4 regions of the Exiguobacterium sp. LL15 genome follow, and region 1 is predicted to be linked to each of the others. Evidence: riboswitches for the same ligand, from Rfam matches in the RefSeq annotation. Region 1 holds a riboswitch; each other region holds the start of a gene.
What was found. Region 1 has a riboswitch for S-adenosylmethionine ahead of NOM72_RS13995 (amino acid permease). Riboswitches for the same ligand answer to the same signal wherever they lie in the genome.

Region 1 (3,849 bases):
TGAAGTGATGGCGACATCAGCACCTACTTCAAAGTAATCACGATGGACACGCTCGATCTGTTCCGGTGCTTCGATCAAGAGACGTGCTGACCAAAGCGGGTCGTTCAGATCGAATCCCTTCTGTTCAAGTTCGGTTGCAAGGGCACCATCTAAAATGAGAAAGGGAACTTCCTGTAATCGTTGATCAACTGGATTTTTGATTCGGGACATCTTCAACACTCCGTTTCTGAGAAGAATTCGTGAACGCATGAACGATATAACAGATCACGATGAATGGAATACCACAGTACAAGGCAATTCGTTGTGTCGGATCAAATCCGATACCAATCAGAGAAATCAAACAAACGACGAAAGCGGCGATCGGTACGAATGGAAAGAGTGGTGTGCGATAGACCAATTCGTCGACCGTATGCCCTTCACGAAGAAATTGCTTCCGGAAGCGATACTGGGCAACGCTGATACTCATCCAAACGACGACGACAGCAAGACCGGAAATCGAGACGAGCGCGATATAGACACTCCCTGCTGCATAGATGCTAGACAGCAAGGCAAGTCCTCCGCCAAGCATGCTGAACAATACAGCTCGAAGTGGAACCCCACTTGGTGTCACCTGGGCGAAGAAGCGTGGAATCATACGTTCGTTCGCAAGCGACCAGAGCATCCGAGAGGCGGCGTAAAGTCCAGAGTTCGCTGCCGACAAAATCGCTGTCAAAATGACGAAGTTCATCACGTCTGCTGCGTAGGGAATTCCGATCCGTTCGAACACGGCGACGAACGGACTTTCGAGTACACCTTTCCCATCCGTTGGCAATAAGACGGCTAACACGATGATCGTACCGACGAAGAAGAGGACGAGTCGCAAGATCGTCGTCCGGATCGCAAGCGGAATCGTCCGTTTCGGATCGACTGCTTCACCCGCTGCGACACCGATCAGTTCCGTTCCCGAGTAAGCAAAATTCACGGCAAGCATCGTCATGAAGATGACGAAAGCACCATTTGGGAATAATCCACCTTCCGTTAAGGAAGAAAAGAATGGGGCTGGGCTACCATCTTGCAGTGGAATGAAGCCGACGATCGCTCCCGCACCAAGTAAAATGAACGCAATAATCGTCACGACCTTAATGGCGGAGAACCAAAACTCGACTTCAGCGAACACGCGAACCTTCAAGACGTTGATACCAAGGATCATCGCAGCGAATAAGGCACTGAACACCCAAACCGGAATCGATGGGAACCAACGTTGCATCAAAATGCCTGCTGCCGTGAATTCTGAACCAAGGGCGACCGTCCACGTCAGCCAGTAGAGCCAGGCTACTGTATAACCGGTGCCGGGTCCAATGTACTTCGTTGCGTACTTATGGAATGATCCGGTTTCCGGCATGTGCACGGCGAGTTCACCGAGACTTAACATGACTAAGTAAACGACGACGGCTCCGATCAAATACGATAAAATCGTTCCGACACGTCCTGCTTGTTCCAACGTATAACCTGTACTTAAAAATAATCCTGTTCCAATGACACCACCTAACGACAGCATGATCAGATGACGTGATTCCATCTTGCGTCGAAATGCTCCGCTCGTTTTCATGAATCCATTTCCTCCTCGTTCCACCTATTTCAAACAAAAAACGCATCCTCACGGATGCGTCGGTCGACAATTCGGAAATCTTATCGATCGGGTGCAGCACCCGCAGGAATTAGCACAGTATCTTTCGACCTGTTGCTGAGGTTTCATAGGGCCAGTCCCTCCACCTCTCTGGATAAGTATGTAATTGTTCCTAACCATATCAGAATGCAGATAATTCAGTCAACAGGCATTTCCCGATTTTTTTGATAGATCCATAAATTAGATTCAATCAGTTGAAGATGACGTGAAGAGCGTGTTTCGAGCAACGTACTAAAGAAATGTTTCACTTCGACGGGCTGACCCTTTTCCATGTCCCGTAACATTGACGATTTCATCGTGTCTTCCATTGCATGCATCTGCTTCAGCAAGACCGCTTCTACATCGTCATTAAAGACTGCGCCTTGTTCTTCCATCGCTTGCTTCGCTTCCTTCATGACGTCTTGAATCATCTGATGACCAATTGGGTCCTTGCGAATTGGACCGATGGCAGAGCGAAATAGTGTCGTCACGCCCGCAAATGTCGAAATGAAGAGGTACTTTTGCCACATGTCATCCATGATATGCATCGAGTACGCCATCGGTGCCTTCGCTTTCGCAAAACGTGTTGCAATCTCCTCTAAACGCGCTGTTGGTTTACCGGTTCGTGAACCAAACAATAGCCGATGCGACGGGCTTGTCTGTATAATACGCCCTTCTGCATCAAGCGTCGATTCAATGAAGCAAAGCCCGCCCAGTACTCGATCTTCTCCGAAGACTTCTGTTAACCGTCGTATATGCTGCATGCCGTTCAACAAAGGAATGATGTACGTCTCGCTCGAAACAAATGGCGCAAGATCCTGTAGGACATCATCCAAGTGATAGGCTTTCGTCGAAAGTAAGACGACATCAAATGTGTGATTCAGTCGCATGTCTCGTGTCACTAACTGAGGCGTGATCATAACATCACCATGAGGACTAGTGATCTGTAACCCTGTCTTTTGTAATTGTTCATAGCGCTTCGGACGAACAAGGAATGTCACCTGTTCCCCTTGCTCAGCAAGACGTCCCCCGAAATAACCTCCAACTGCTCCGGCACCTACGACTAAAACATGCATATGCATTACCTCCTTTTTAACTAATCGATTCGTTACTTACTCCTTCACCCTAACATATCGGAAACCATTTTCCTGATTCCTGCTTGAATCACTAAAATGTAAGTTAAGCGTTTGCATTTTAGAAAAAAACGTTTATACTAACTTGTATACAAGTATACTCACTTTAGAAATCAGGTGATTCCATGTCAGAACTGTTATACCCCTTGAAGTGGTTAGCAAAAGCTTCCGCTGGAGATCGTGTCGCACACGAGCTACGGATGCGCATCATTTCAGGAAAGATTGAAAGCGGTACCATTTTATCCGAAAACAAATTAGCCTCTGATTTTTCAGTCAGTCGCTCACCCGTCCGTGATGCGTTAAAGGTTCTTGCATCCGAACAATTGATTCGTCTCGAACGAATGGGAGCGGTCGTCGTCGGTTTGTCTGAGCGCGACATTCAGGAAATCTATGATGTCCGGCTACTCATTGAAACGTTCGTCTTCGAACGACTCGTCAAAATCGAACGGGCAGAACTCGTCCGTGAACTCAGTAAAATTCTCGAAATGATGAAAGTTGCCATCAAATACAAGGATGCCGATGAATTCTCCTTCCAGGACGTTCTGTTTCACGAAACAATCATCCGCTCGATTGATCATGGATATGTCAGCATGATTTGGCAAAATCTCAAACCGGTCATGGAAAGTTTCATCCTCCTATCGATGCGGGTACGATTCGAGGAAGACATCGAAGACTTCGAACGCATCCTCGCGAACCACGCCTTGTACATCGAAGCGATCGAGACAGGGGATCGTGAACGGATGGTCGCTTCCTTGCATCAGAACTTTGATGACGTCCAGGAAGTCGAAGATCTCTGGAAAACGCAACAAATGATGTCGAAAGGAGTCGATTCACATGACTGAATACATGTTAGGCGTCGATATCGGAACGACGAGTACGAAAGCGGTCTTATTTACGACAAAAGGAGAGGTCATCGGACAAACGAACGTCGGTTACCCGCTCCATACACCGAACCGCTCGACGGCAGAGCAGAATCCGGAAGAAATTTTTGATGCTGTACTCGAATCGATCCGTTTGATCACGAAACGTCATCCAAGCATGCCACCGAAGTTCGTCGCGTTCAGTAGTGCT
Region 2 (3,849 bases), on a different contig from region 1:
CTGACGGAACCAGGCATGCTGGTCACTCGTATGGTTCACGACTAAATCGAGAATGATCTTTAATCCACGGGCATGAGCAGCCGTGATCAACTCCTGGAGATCTCCCATCGTTCCCGCTTTTTTCATGATCTCGTAATAATCGGCAATATCATAGCCGTTATCGACGTCCGGGGAACGATAACATGGATTCAGCCACACGACATCGACACCAAGTGAAGCGATGTAATCAAGCTTCTCGATGACACCTCTTAAATCACCGATCCCATCCCCGTTCGAATCTTTAAAGCTACGCCAGTAGACTTGATAGACGACTGCCTCTTTCCAGTTAGCTCGCTTCATCTTCCCACTCCTCTCCCTACTCTTTATTCCCGCTCCACTTATCTGTACCTGTTTATCCGACAATTTTTTTAAATTTCGAAAAAGTTCTTTTCTTTTGACTGAATATTCGTTATCCTTGACGACAATACCACGAAGGAGGCATTCATCCATGAAACATTTCGCTCCATCCATCGCCATTGATCGGCTTCCTGCTCCCGTCTTCGCTGAACTTGCGAACCGAATCGGTGCTGTAAAAGCTGCCGGACATGATGTCATCACACTCGGTCAAGGAACACCCGACCAAACGACGCCTGTACATATTCTCGATGCCTTAAAACAAGCCATCGACGAGCCAACGAACCTTCAATATCCACCATTTCGTGGACATGATTTTCTAAAACAAGCTGTCGCAAACTTTTACGCGACTGAATTCGGTGTCACGATCGATCCGGCAACGGAAGTCGCGATTCTCCTCGGCAGTAAAGCCGGAATCGTCGCCTTACCGCAGACGATCGTCAACCCTGGAGAAGGTGTCATCGTCCCGGATCCAGGATACCCGGATTACCTGTCTGGTGCAGCACTTGCTGGCGCTTACCCGATTACGCTTCCGTTGCTCGAGAAAAATGATTTCTTGCCGGATTATGACTTACTTGATACGACGGACGTTGAGCGTGCCCGGATGTTGTTCCTCAACTATCCGAGTAATCCGACGGGTGCGACCGCGACGGCAGAAGCCTTCGAACAGACAGTCGCTTTCGCCGATGCCCATGATATCTGTGTCGTTCATGACTTAGCATACGGCGGTATCAGTTTCGATGGTCCGACGCGAAGTTTCTTGCAGACGGAAGGTGCAAAAGACGTCGGGATCGAATTGTTCTCACTCTCGAAACGCTTCAACATGTCCGGCTTCCGGATTGCCTTTGCCATCGGAAATCCGTCCGTCATCTCAAGCATCGAAACGTACCAAGAACATCTCTACGTCAGTGCCTTCACACCGATTCAGCATGCGGCGACCGTCGCCCTCACGAGTGACCAGACGTGCGTCCGTGAGTTAAGTCGCTTGTATGAAACACGACGCGATGCGTTGTTCGCAAAACTCGATGCGATCGGTTGGAGTGGACCACGACCGGGCGGTTCCTTCTTCGTCTGGCTTCCTGTTCCGGAAGGTTATACGTCCCAAAGCTTCACCGATCATCTACTTGACGAAGCACATGTCGCTGTGACCCCTGGATCCTTCTTCGGCGAATACGGTGAAGGCTACGTCCGGATCAGCTTGATTGCTGACGTTGAACGTCTAGAAGAAGCCGTCGATCGAATCGGAACGCTCAACCTGTTCCGGACACCTGTTGCGGAATAATTCTGAAAAAACATTTGACAGATGGGAATCATTTCCGTTAAAGTAAGTCCCAACAGCATAACTACTTATCGAGAGCGACCGAGGGATTAGGCCCAACGACGTCCGGCAACCACCTGTAAGGAACGGTGCCACATCCTACAGAATGATTTTCATTCTGAGAGATAAGTTACGAAATCTTACACTTTCGTCGCTTTTTTCTGGTTGCTCCGCTACTAGGAAAAAGCGACTTTTTTTGTATGAGGAGATGAGCGGATGATTGAATTCAAACATATTACAAAACGGTTCGTTCGAGATCGGACCCCGATTTTTGCATTACGGGATGTCGATTTGACGATTCAAAAAGGAGAAATCTTCGGAATCATTGGCGAGTCTGGTGCCGGTAAAAGTACGTTGCTTCGCCTAATCAACGGGCTCGAGCATCCGACACAAGGAACCGTCAAGGTCGACGGTGTCTCGCTCGGCGGGATGTCAAAAACAGATTTGCGTCAACTTCGCTTGCGGACAGGAATGATCTTTCAGCATTTCCAATTGATCCAGTCGCGCAACGTCGCGGATAACATCGCTTTTGCGCTCAAGGCCGCTGGCGTCAAACGAGCAGATTTCCCGGAGCGGATTCGCGAACTCGTCTCGCTCGTCGGACTTGAAGGATTTGAGACGAACTTCCCGAGTCAATTAAGCGGTGGGCAGAAACAGCGCGTCGGGATTGCCCGGGCACTCGCAAACAATCCGACCGTCTTGTTATGTGATGAAGCGACATCCGCTCTTGACCCCGTTACGACACTACAGATCCTTGAACTGCTGAAGGATTTGAATGAACGACTCGGGTTGACGATCGTCCTCATCACGCATGAGATTGATGTCGTCAAACAGATTTGCCATCGTGTCGCGGTCATGTCGCAAGGTGAAGTCGTTGAAGTCGCCTCAACCTATGACTTGTTCAGTCAAGCTAAGCATCCGGTGACGCAACATTACGTCGATACGGCACTACAAATCGAATTGCCGGAACGCATCTTACAGGCAACCCCAGGCAAGATCATCCGCTTGCAGTTCACGGGCGAGAAGACCGGTGAGAGTACGTTATCAGAAGCGATCCGCCGTTACGATATCTCAGTCAGTATCTTGCACGGCAAGGTCGACTATATTCAAGACGTCGCCTTCGGTGTCCTCATTGTCAGCTTGACGGGATCATCCGATCAAATCGCTCCTGCCCTCGACTGGCTCGCGACGGAACTTCATGCACTCGAGGTGATTCAGGATGTGGCTTGATCGTATTCAAACGATGTTACCTGAACTCTTGAAGGCACTCGGCGAGACAGCATGGATGGTCGGAATTTCACTTGCTTTCGCATTGGTCGTCGGGATTCCGCTCGGAATTCTCTTGTTCGTCACCGACCGCGGATTATTTTTTCAAAACCTTGCCGTCCGCCGTGTTCTTGACTTCGTCGTCAACATCGTCCGGTCGCTACCGTTCATCATCTTGCTGGTTGCCCTCATTCCGTTGACGAAGTTCTTACTCGACAATACAATCGGTCCGACGGCAGCGTCCGTCAGCCTTAGTGTCGCAGCGATTCCGTTTCTCGCACGCCTTGTCGAAACATCACTCCGCGAGATTCCGCCTGGTTTGATTGAAGCAGCAGAAGCATGTGGGGCGAAACCCTTGCGGATCATCGTCAGTGTCCTCTTACCGGAAGCACTCCCTGGCATCATTCAGGGCATCACATTAACGACGATCAGCTTGATCGGCTTCTCAGCGATGGCTGGTATCGTCGGCGGCGGTGGTGTTGGTGACCTCGCGATCCGTTTCGGTTACTATCGCTACGATAATCTCATCATGATCGTGACGATCGTCGTGCTCATCGTCATCGTTCAAAGTATTCAAGCACTTGGCAATCAACTGGCGCGAAAAACAGATAAACGCTAATCATACATGCAAAGGGAGAGTGCAATCATGAAAAAACGATATGCCTTTTTAGCAACAGCCTTACTCGGTGCAGGAGTCCTCGCAGGATGTGGAGACAGCAGCGCTGATGAAAAAGACAAGACGATCAAGATCGGGGCGACGAGCGGTCCGTATAGCGACATGGTCAAACAAGCGATCCAGCCACAACTCGAAAAGAAAGGCTACAAAGTCGAAATCGTCGAGTTCAGCGATTACATTCAACCGAACATCGCCC
Region 3 (3,849 bases), on a different contig from region 1:
CCGAGTCGCCGATGACGATGATGACGTCACCGTCTTTACGTAGTGTCCGGGCAACGGACGTTTTACAACAGCCGCACCCGTTCGTACAATGGGCATCACAGGCGTTTGGCCAATCGATATGGACGAATGGACCACTGAAATCAGCGACGTTACAGTAAATCTGTTCTTGTTCAAGGAAGGGCGCTAAGATTGGTTCGACGAAAAAGTCCATTCCGCCGCTGACGATCGAAAAATCGATGCCTTGACGACGACTGTACTGCAGTAACTCCGAAAATCCGTCGCGAATAACCGCGCGCTCCAACAAAAAGTCAAGATAGGCTGCTTTCCCGTCAGACGGCAGAAGTGCGAACATTTGCCCGACACCACTCTGAATCGATAGCGTCCGGTCGAGTACGCCGTGTTTTAACGGTTCGAAGTCACTCGCTGGCGCAAATGCCTGCATGAGTGCGATGATATTATCTTGCGTCGTCACTGTCCCGTCGAAGTCACAGAGAATCCGTACGGTCATGACTTGATCCCCCAAGCGTCGAGGGCGATCCGTAATTCTTCATGACGCGATGCTGCCGCCGATAGGGATTCATTTGCGAGTGCCGCATCGAGTGCCTGACGGAAAGCAATGACACCAGCCGCAGCACCTTGCGGATGACCATGTACGCCGCCACCGGCGTTGATGACGGAATCGATCCCGAAGTCCCGTACGAGTTGAGCGACGAGTCCAGGATGAATACCGGCTGAAGGAACCGGGAAGATCGATTTCGTCTGACCGAGACGGGTCGCTTCGACCGCGATGCCACGAGCGACATCCTTTGGTAAAGCGACATTGCCGTAAGGAGACGGGAATAGCGTCAAGTCTGCTCCAGCAGCACGCGGTAATGTGCCGAGTAAGACAGGGGCTGCGACTCCGTGATTCGGGCTAGCGATCAACGCACCGCTATATGCCGGATGATTGAAGATCGGAACGTTGATTTCCGGATCACTTGCCAGTTCGCGTAAGACGTCGAGTCCGTATGTGAAGGTATTCAGCAAGAAAGCAGTCGCTCCAGCGTCAATCAATCGCTTGGCTTGATCCTTGAGCGTAAAGACGGGACCGCTGAGTGTGATCGCATATAACGCACGTTTACCAGTCCGGTGGAAGTGAGCATCGATGACCTCACGTCCAATTCGTGCCCGGTCAATCGTCGGTGTCAACGGATTGTCGTATAGGATCTCATCGTCTTTGACGAGATCAATCCCACCAGCGAGTTGTCCTTCGAGTTGATCACGAAGGAACGATAAATCGCGTCCGATGACTCCTTTGAAGATGCTCATTAACAATGGGCGATCTTCGACACCGATCAAGGAACGGACCCCTTCGATCCCGAATTTCGCACCTGGAAAGTCCGACGTAAATGTATCGGGTAGTAGCAATTCCGTTAATTTGATTTCACCGTCGAGTGAGAGTTTCCCGAAGACGGTCGTCAGAATCGCAGAAAAGTCGCGCGACACGTTATGTTCCGGATAACGAATCGTGATATATCCTTTGCCATCGCGCTCTTCGGTATGTACGACTTCCCCTTTGAACGAGGCGAGTTGTTGTTGTTCGAGATGATTCAGTTCTGTCCAAGAACCGACTGTCAGACCAAGCGCGAGTTGTTCAGCGCGTTGCTCGAGTCGATCACGGGCAGTCAATTGATAAGTAGCAGTGATATAAGCCATGTCTTTCCTCCTTCAACAAAAAAATGGTCTCTCGTCAGCGACAAGAGACCATGAATGATTCGAACGTGGACTCTTATCTGTCAGCTTAGTAGCTGCAAGAATTAGCACCGTGCCAAAAGGTCGGTTGCTGCGACATCGTAGGGCTTGTCCCTCCGTCTGCTCTTGATAAGAATTGGATGAAATTGTGAAATCTAATTGCAATTTTTACATGAGAATCGTGACTTGTCAAACTATTTTTAGAAAATTTATTTTTTTGGAAATACTCTTTCTATAGATGACTTAAAAATGATGTCCGTTTCTGCTTGATTTCGATTTGACAGCGAGGAAGTCGATTGCGTAAGATTCAAATCAATATCACACACGACAACTACATACGACTCTTATCGCGAGTTGGCAGAGGGAATTGGCCCGATGACGCCGCAGCAACCGACCACTGGGCACGGTGCTACATCCAACAGACGTTTCGTCTGAGAGATAAGAGGACGCAGTGACTTTCCTGCGCCTCTTTTCGATGACGAAAAGAGGCGCTTTTTCGTGTATCACATAGGGGGAAACTGATATGACATACAAAGCATTCACAGAACAGGACGCGATTGATCGTGTTCGAACATTAGGACTGATTGGCGACGGAGCCGTCGAAGCAGAAGAGATTGGCGATGGGAATCTTAACCTCGTTTTCCGAATTCGAGAAGGTGAACATCGATTGATTCTAAAACAAGCACTCCCGTACGCAAAAATCGTCGGTGAGAGCTGGCCGTTATCACTCGAACGGGCGTGGATCGAGCAATCCGCACTCCGTGAATTTGCACGGCATGCCGTGCCGTTCGTACCGCGTGTCTTTCATGCCAGTCACGAAGAGGCGTATACGGTCATGGAAGATCTTTCACATCTGACGATCGTTCGAAGCGGTTTACTCGCAGGTGAACAGTATCCGTTGCTTGCGGAACATATTGGTTCTTATCTCGCTCGGACGTTATTCCATACATCGGACTTTGCGCTTGGTCCGGTTGAAAAGAAACGTGTCGCCCGAACGTACTACAATCCAGACTTGTGCGACATCACGGAAAAATTAATCTTCACGGATCCGTTCCATGATGCGGAGACGAACGAGATTGAAGCCGGACTCGAAGAAGAAGTGGCACGTCTATGGGCAGACGATGAGTTGAAACGCGAAGTCGCAAAACTCGAAGCGCTCTTCATCACGAAAGGAGATGCATTGCTGCACGGCGATCTACATACAGGAAGCATCTTCGCCTCAGCGACGGAAACGAAAGTCATCGATCCAGAATTCGCCTTTTATGGTCCATTTGGATTCGATGTCGGACAGTTCATCGCCCACTTATTCTTCGCGGCATATCCGGATTACCCTACACGACGTGACGCCCGAATCAAGGATATCGATACGTTCTGGCTGACGTTCGCTTCGACGTTCCGTGCATTATGGGAACGGGAAGCCGTCGAACCGTTCCAGGCATCAGGACTCGTCGATGATGTACTGAGCACGATCTTGCAGGATGCCCTTGGCTTTGCCGGTTGCGAATTGATTCGGCGGACGATTGGTCTTGCACCGGTCGCTGATTTAGAATCAATCGATTCAACGACGGAACGCTTAGAGCGGAAACGTCACGCTCTTCGTCTAGGAGCGGCGTTAATCAAACGCCGTACAGAATGCCGGACATTCGATGATTTACGAAACTTTGACGTAACGGAGGAACTCAGCCGATGACTACATTCGTTCAAAGTATCCGTTACGAAGATCGTGTCTTGACGATTCTCGATCAGACACGTCTACCGCAAGAAGAGCACTATGAAGTCATTACGGATCTCGCGCAAGCGGTTGAGGCGATTAAACAACTACGTGTCCGGGGCGCGCCTGCGATCAGTTTATTTGGGGGATTCGTGCTCGTTCAAGAAGCATACCGGTTTGAAGCGGCGCTTCCGGTCTACAAGCAAGCCTTGCTTGAGACATCGGCGATGTTACTCGCGACACGACCGACGGCCGTCAACTTGCGAAATGTCCTCGATCAATTGAATCCAATCATTCAAGACGGGACGTCGGTAGAAGAGATTCGCGAACGGTTGGAAAAACGGACGGTCGCCTTATACGACCAGGATGCGCAGACGTCACGTCAAATCGGGATTCATGCACTGGAA
Region 4 (3,849 bases), on a different contig from region 1:
TCATCCTAGTCGGAGCGTCGGAATCGTATGAGCCACGTTGCCGTCATTGCCATGAGGTACCTGGAAAACCGAAGCCGCTCCAATCGGTGCAGCACCAAGAAAATTAAAAAAAGACGTACCGATGATGGTCGTCCTTTGATGTAGCAGCTATTTGCTTCCATATGGAAACGAATAGCTGTTTTTTTGATTCAGCCTGTTTCTTGCGAAAACTGACACGATTGTTCGATAAAGCGAATCGTCTCACGAACAATCAAATCCTGATCATGATCGAGTGTCGCAACGTGATACGAGTTCAGTAAACAGTAGCTTCGTTTATCATTTGTTCCGATGTGCTGGTGCAGATAATCCGAGCTCGAAGGTGGAACGACGTGATCGGTCGCTGAGTAAAGAATCAATGTCGGTAGAAGGATCGATCCAAGGCGTCCTTTTGTTTCATCCATTAGGCGAACAAGTTCGAACGCACAACGGCTCGGAACAAGATCATAGATGATTTCAAAGGCTGCTCGCTTAATGTCCGGTGCGCCTTCCGGTAAATACTCTGGACCGTCCTCGAACGAAAGTGATTCATAGGATGGAACGGAGAGTGCGGCATTGATCGTAATGATGCCGGCAAACGGAATCCCGTCAGCGGCGAGCGACAGCGCAAGCGTCGCACCCATCGATTGACCGATGACGAAGACTTGATCGCATGTTTCTTGTAAACGTTCATAGCCGTCTTGCAGGCTTTGCTTCCAACATCGAGCAGTCGATTGTTCGAACTCGCGGACGTTCGTTCCATGTCCACGTAAGCGCGGGGCATAGACGGTAAAACCTTCAGCAGCGAATGCCTCACCGACGTCCCGGACACTTTGCGGAGTGGCGTTAAAACCATGACAGATTAGAATGCCGATCGATCCACCTTGAAAATAAAACGCTTCAGCACCAGTCAATACAGGATAGTTCATCATTACTATTTTTCCTCCATTCATGAAAAAAACTCGTCGACGTCACTGCTTGGACGCCCACGAGTTTTTCACCGTATCATCCAAAGCCGCGCTTTGCTGGTCGGAGCACCTTACAAATTGCAGGTTGCCGTGAAGTCATAGAGCCAGGTCTCTCGTTCACTCTTGATAAATATCATATTGGAATTGTCGGAATAATCATTGAAACGATGGTAGCACGACCAAAAATGACTTGTCAAATCTTTCTTGACGAATCGTGATCCGTTCATTAAGCTAATTCATAACTTGTAAATCCATCGATATGCGCCAAATGGATTATTTTTGCAAAGTTGGTTGACTTTTAAAGTTTCGACCCGTAATGTAAAAATTAGTTTTACGACATAAGCAACAACGCAACAACACACATACGAATTTCATACCGCAATACTTATCCAGAGAGGTGGAGGGACTGGCCCTACGAAACCTCGGCAACAGACTCATTATGAGCACTGTGCCAATTCCATCAGACAGATGTCTGAGAGATGAGTGGAGTGGATTCTGCCACTGTGCGGATCCAGGTCTCTTCTTGTTTCTCAAGAAGGGACCTTTTTTGTTGAATGAAGGGGGAAAACGGAATGATTGCATTTCATCAAGTCAAAAAAACGTACGTCACGAAAGATCAGACGATTGCAGCGCTCGACGGTGTCGACCTGACAATCGAGAAAGGCGAAATCTTTGGTGTCATCGGCTTTAGCGGTGCCGGGAAAAGTTCACTGCTCCGCTGTGTCAATCTGTTAGAACGACCGACGTCAGGAACGGTGACGGTCGATGGGGAAGATTTAACGCAACTGTCTCCGAAAAAATTACGCCAAGCAAAACAACGGATTGGAATGATCTTTCAGCACTTCAATCTATTGAATGCGAACACGGTCTTTACGAACGTTGCAAAACCACTCGTTCTCGCAGGCGTCAAGAAAGATGAGATTCGCCGTCGGGTGACGGAGTTGCTCGAATTCGTCGATCTCGCGGACAAGGCGGATCATTATCCAGATCAATTGTCGGGTGGGCAGAAACAGCGCGTTGGTATCGCCCGGGCACTCGCGACGCAACCTTCCGTCCTTTTATGTGACGAAGCGACGTCAGCACTTGATCCCCAGACGACACATCATATTCTTCAGTTATTAAAACGGATCAATGCAGAGTACGGGATCACGATTCTTTTGATTACCCACGAGATGGGCGTCATCCGGGAGATTTGCGATCGTGTAGCCGTCATCGAAGCTGGGAAGCTAATCGAGTCAGGAACGGTCTTTGATGTCTTTTCAAATCCGCAGACCGAGACGGCACGGAACTTTGTACGGTCCGTCATGCATGACGAGATTCCAGCGTCGATTCGTCAGTTGATCGAGTCGCGAAATGCGCATCCAATCTATAAGATTCACTTCCTTGGACATCACACCGGACAACCACTCTTGTCGCAAGTCGCAAAACGCTTCGACGTCGATGTCAATATCCTGCACGGTAGCATCACGGAGTTGCAGGAGACGCCGTTCGGCACATTACTCGTTGAACTGATCGGTGAGACGACAGAAGTGAAACGTGCCTTACACTACATCGATCAGGCACAGGTAACCGTTGAGGAGGTGCTCGCTGATGCTAGTTAACTACAGTGATATTTGGACAGCATTTTTGCAGACGATGACGATGGTATCCGTCTCACTCTTATTCTCGACCTTGATCGGCTTACCACTCGGTATCCTGCTTGTCGTCACGCGAAAAGGAGCGTTACTTGAAAATGTTCCGTTGTTCACGTTCTTCAACAGTATCGTCAATATTTTCCGCTCGATTCCGTTCATCATCTTACTCGTCGCGATCATCCCGTTGACGCGCTTGATCGTTCAGACATCGATCGGAACAGAAGCCGCAATCGTTCCGCTCGTCTTTTACGCTGCACCGTACATGGCGCGTCTGATCGAGAGTTCTTTACTCGAAGTCGATAAAGGCGTTCTTGAAGCAGCAGAAGCGATGGGCGCGACACCGTTTCAAACGATTTTCCGCTTCCTCCTACCGGAAGCACTCGGTTCACTCATCCTGAACTTAACGATCGCGACGGTCGGCTTGATCGGGGCATCGGCGATGGCAGGCGCCATCGGTGGTGGCGGTTTGGGTGACTTAGCAATTACTTACGGCTATCAACGGTTTGATACGAAAGTCATGATCATCACGGTCGGGATTCTCGTCATCTTAGTCCAAGGCTTACAGACGACAGGCAACATCGTCGCACGAAAAATCAGAAGACATTAATCAAGGGAGCGATTCAGCCATGAAAAAAGCAGTAGCAATTGGAGCAACACTCACGACGATTTTATTTGCCGGGTGCGCAGCATCAGGAGAAGACGAAAAGACGATCAAGCTCGGTGTCAGCGGTTCAGACACACAAGTTTGGGATTATGTCGCCAAAAAAGCAGAGAAGGAAGGCATCAAAATCGAGCTCGTCAAGTTCTCCGATTATGTCCAGCCGAACATGGCACTGGCTGAGGGCGAGATCGACGCCAATGCCTTCCAGACGATTTCCTACTTCAACGCTTTCAAAAAAGAACATAACTTGAAGCTATCGCCGATTGCGACGACTGTCATCGCACCGATGGGGATTTACTCGGATAAATACAAGGACGTCAAAGACATTCCAACTGGCGGAAAAATCGCTGTTCCGAACGAAGCGACGAACATGGGACGCGCCCTCTTGTTACTGCAAGAAGCAGGTCTGATCAAGCTACCGGACGACTTCGATGGTAACGGTTCGGTCGATAAGATCGTCGAGAATCCGAAGAAGCTGAAAATCGTTCCGATCGTCGCCGGACAAACGCCACGCGTCTTACCGGACGTCGCGGCGTCTATCATCAACAATGGCATCGCGGTTGACGCTGGC

Region 2: another riboswitch for S-adenosylmethionine. It lies ahead of NOM72_RS01190 (methionine ABC transporter ATP-binding protein); the one in region 1 lies ahead of NOM72_RS13995 (amino acid permease).
Region 3: another riboswitch for S-adenosylmethionine. It lies ahead of NOM72_RS12905 (2,3-diketo-5-methylthiopentyl-1-phosphate enolase); the one in region 1 lies ahead of NOM72_RS13995 (amino acid permease).
Region 4: another riboswitch for S-adenosylmethionine. It lies ahead of NOM72_RS00385 (methionine ABC transporter ATP-binding protein); the one in region 1 lies ahead of NOM72_RS13995 (amino acid permease).

The regions. Positions count from the first base shown of each region.
Region 1 is NZ_JANFNX010000003.1:186,671-190,519, forward strand. It holds gene mmuM (homocysteine S-methyltransferase) at 1-210, opposite strand, end outside; gene NOM72_RS13995 (amino acid permease) at 185-1,588, opposite strand; SAM riboswitch class I at 1,666-1,767, opposite strand; gene NOM72_RS14000 (ketopantoate reductase family protein) at 1,804-2,721, opposite strand; gene NOM72_RS14005 (GntR family transcriptional regulator) at 2,904-3,620, shown strand; gene gntK (gluconokinase) at 3,613-3,849, shown strand, end outside.
Region 2 is NZ_JANFNX010000001.1:255,680-259,528, reverse strand. It holds gene NOM72_RS01200 (alpha-glucosidase) at 1-339, opposite strand, end outside; gene NOM72_RS01195 (aminotransferase class I/II-fold pyridoxal phosphate-dependent enzyme) at 488-1,675, shown strand; SAM riboswitch class I at 1,738-1,843, shown strand; gene NOM72_RS01190 (methionine ABC transporter ATP-binding protein) at 1,928-2,941, shown strand; gene NOM72_RS01185 (methionine ABC transporter permease) at 2,931-3,596, shown strand; gene NOM72_RS01180 (MetQ/NlpA family ABC transporter substrate-binding protein) at 3,624-3,849, shown strand, end outside.
Region 3 is NZ_JANFNX010000002.1:300,471-304,319, forward strand. It holds gene NOM72_RS12900 (2-hydroxy-3-keto-5-methylthiopentenyl-1-phosphate phosphatase) at 1-508, opposite strand, end outside; gene NOM72_RS12905 (2,3-diketo-5-methylthiopentyl-1-phosphate enolase) at 505-1,695, opposite strand; SAM riboswitch class I at 1,766-1,867, opposite strand; SAM riboswitch class I at 2,073-2,176, shown strand; gene mtnK (S-methyl-5-thioribose kinase) at 2,255-3,421, shown strand; gene mtnA (S-methyl-5-thioribose-1-phosphate isomerase) at 3,418-3,849, shown strand, end outside.
Region 4 is NZ_JANFNX010000001.1:65,993-69,841, forward strand. It holds gene NOM72_RS00375 (thymidine kinase) at 1-107, shown strand, start outside; gene NOM72_RS00380 (alpha/beta hydrolase) at 189-947, opposite strand; SAM riboswitch class I at 1,015-1,116, opposite strand; SAM riboswitch class I at 1,366-1,469, shown strand; gene NOM72_RS00385 (methionine ABC transporter ATP-binding protein) at 1,556-2,584, shown strand; gene NOM72_RS00390 (methionine ABC transporter permease) at 2,574-3,224, shown strand; gene NOM72_RS00395 (MetQ/NlpA family ABC transporter substrate-binding protein) at 3,244-3,849, shown strand, end outside.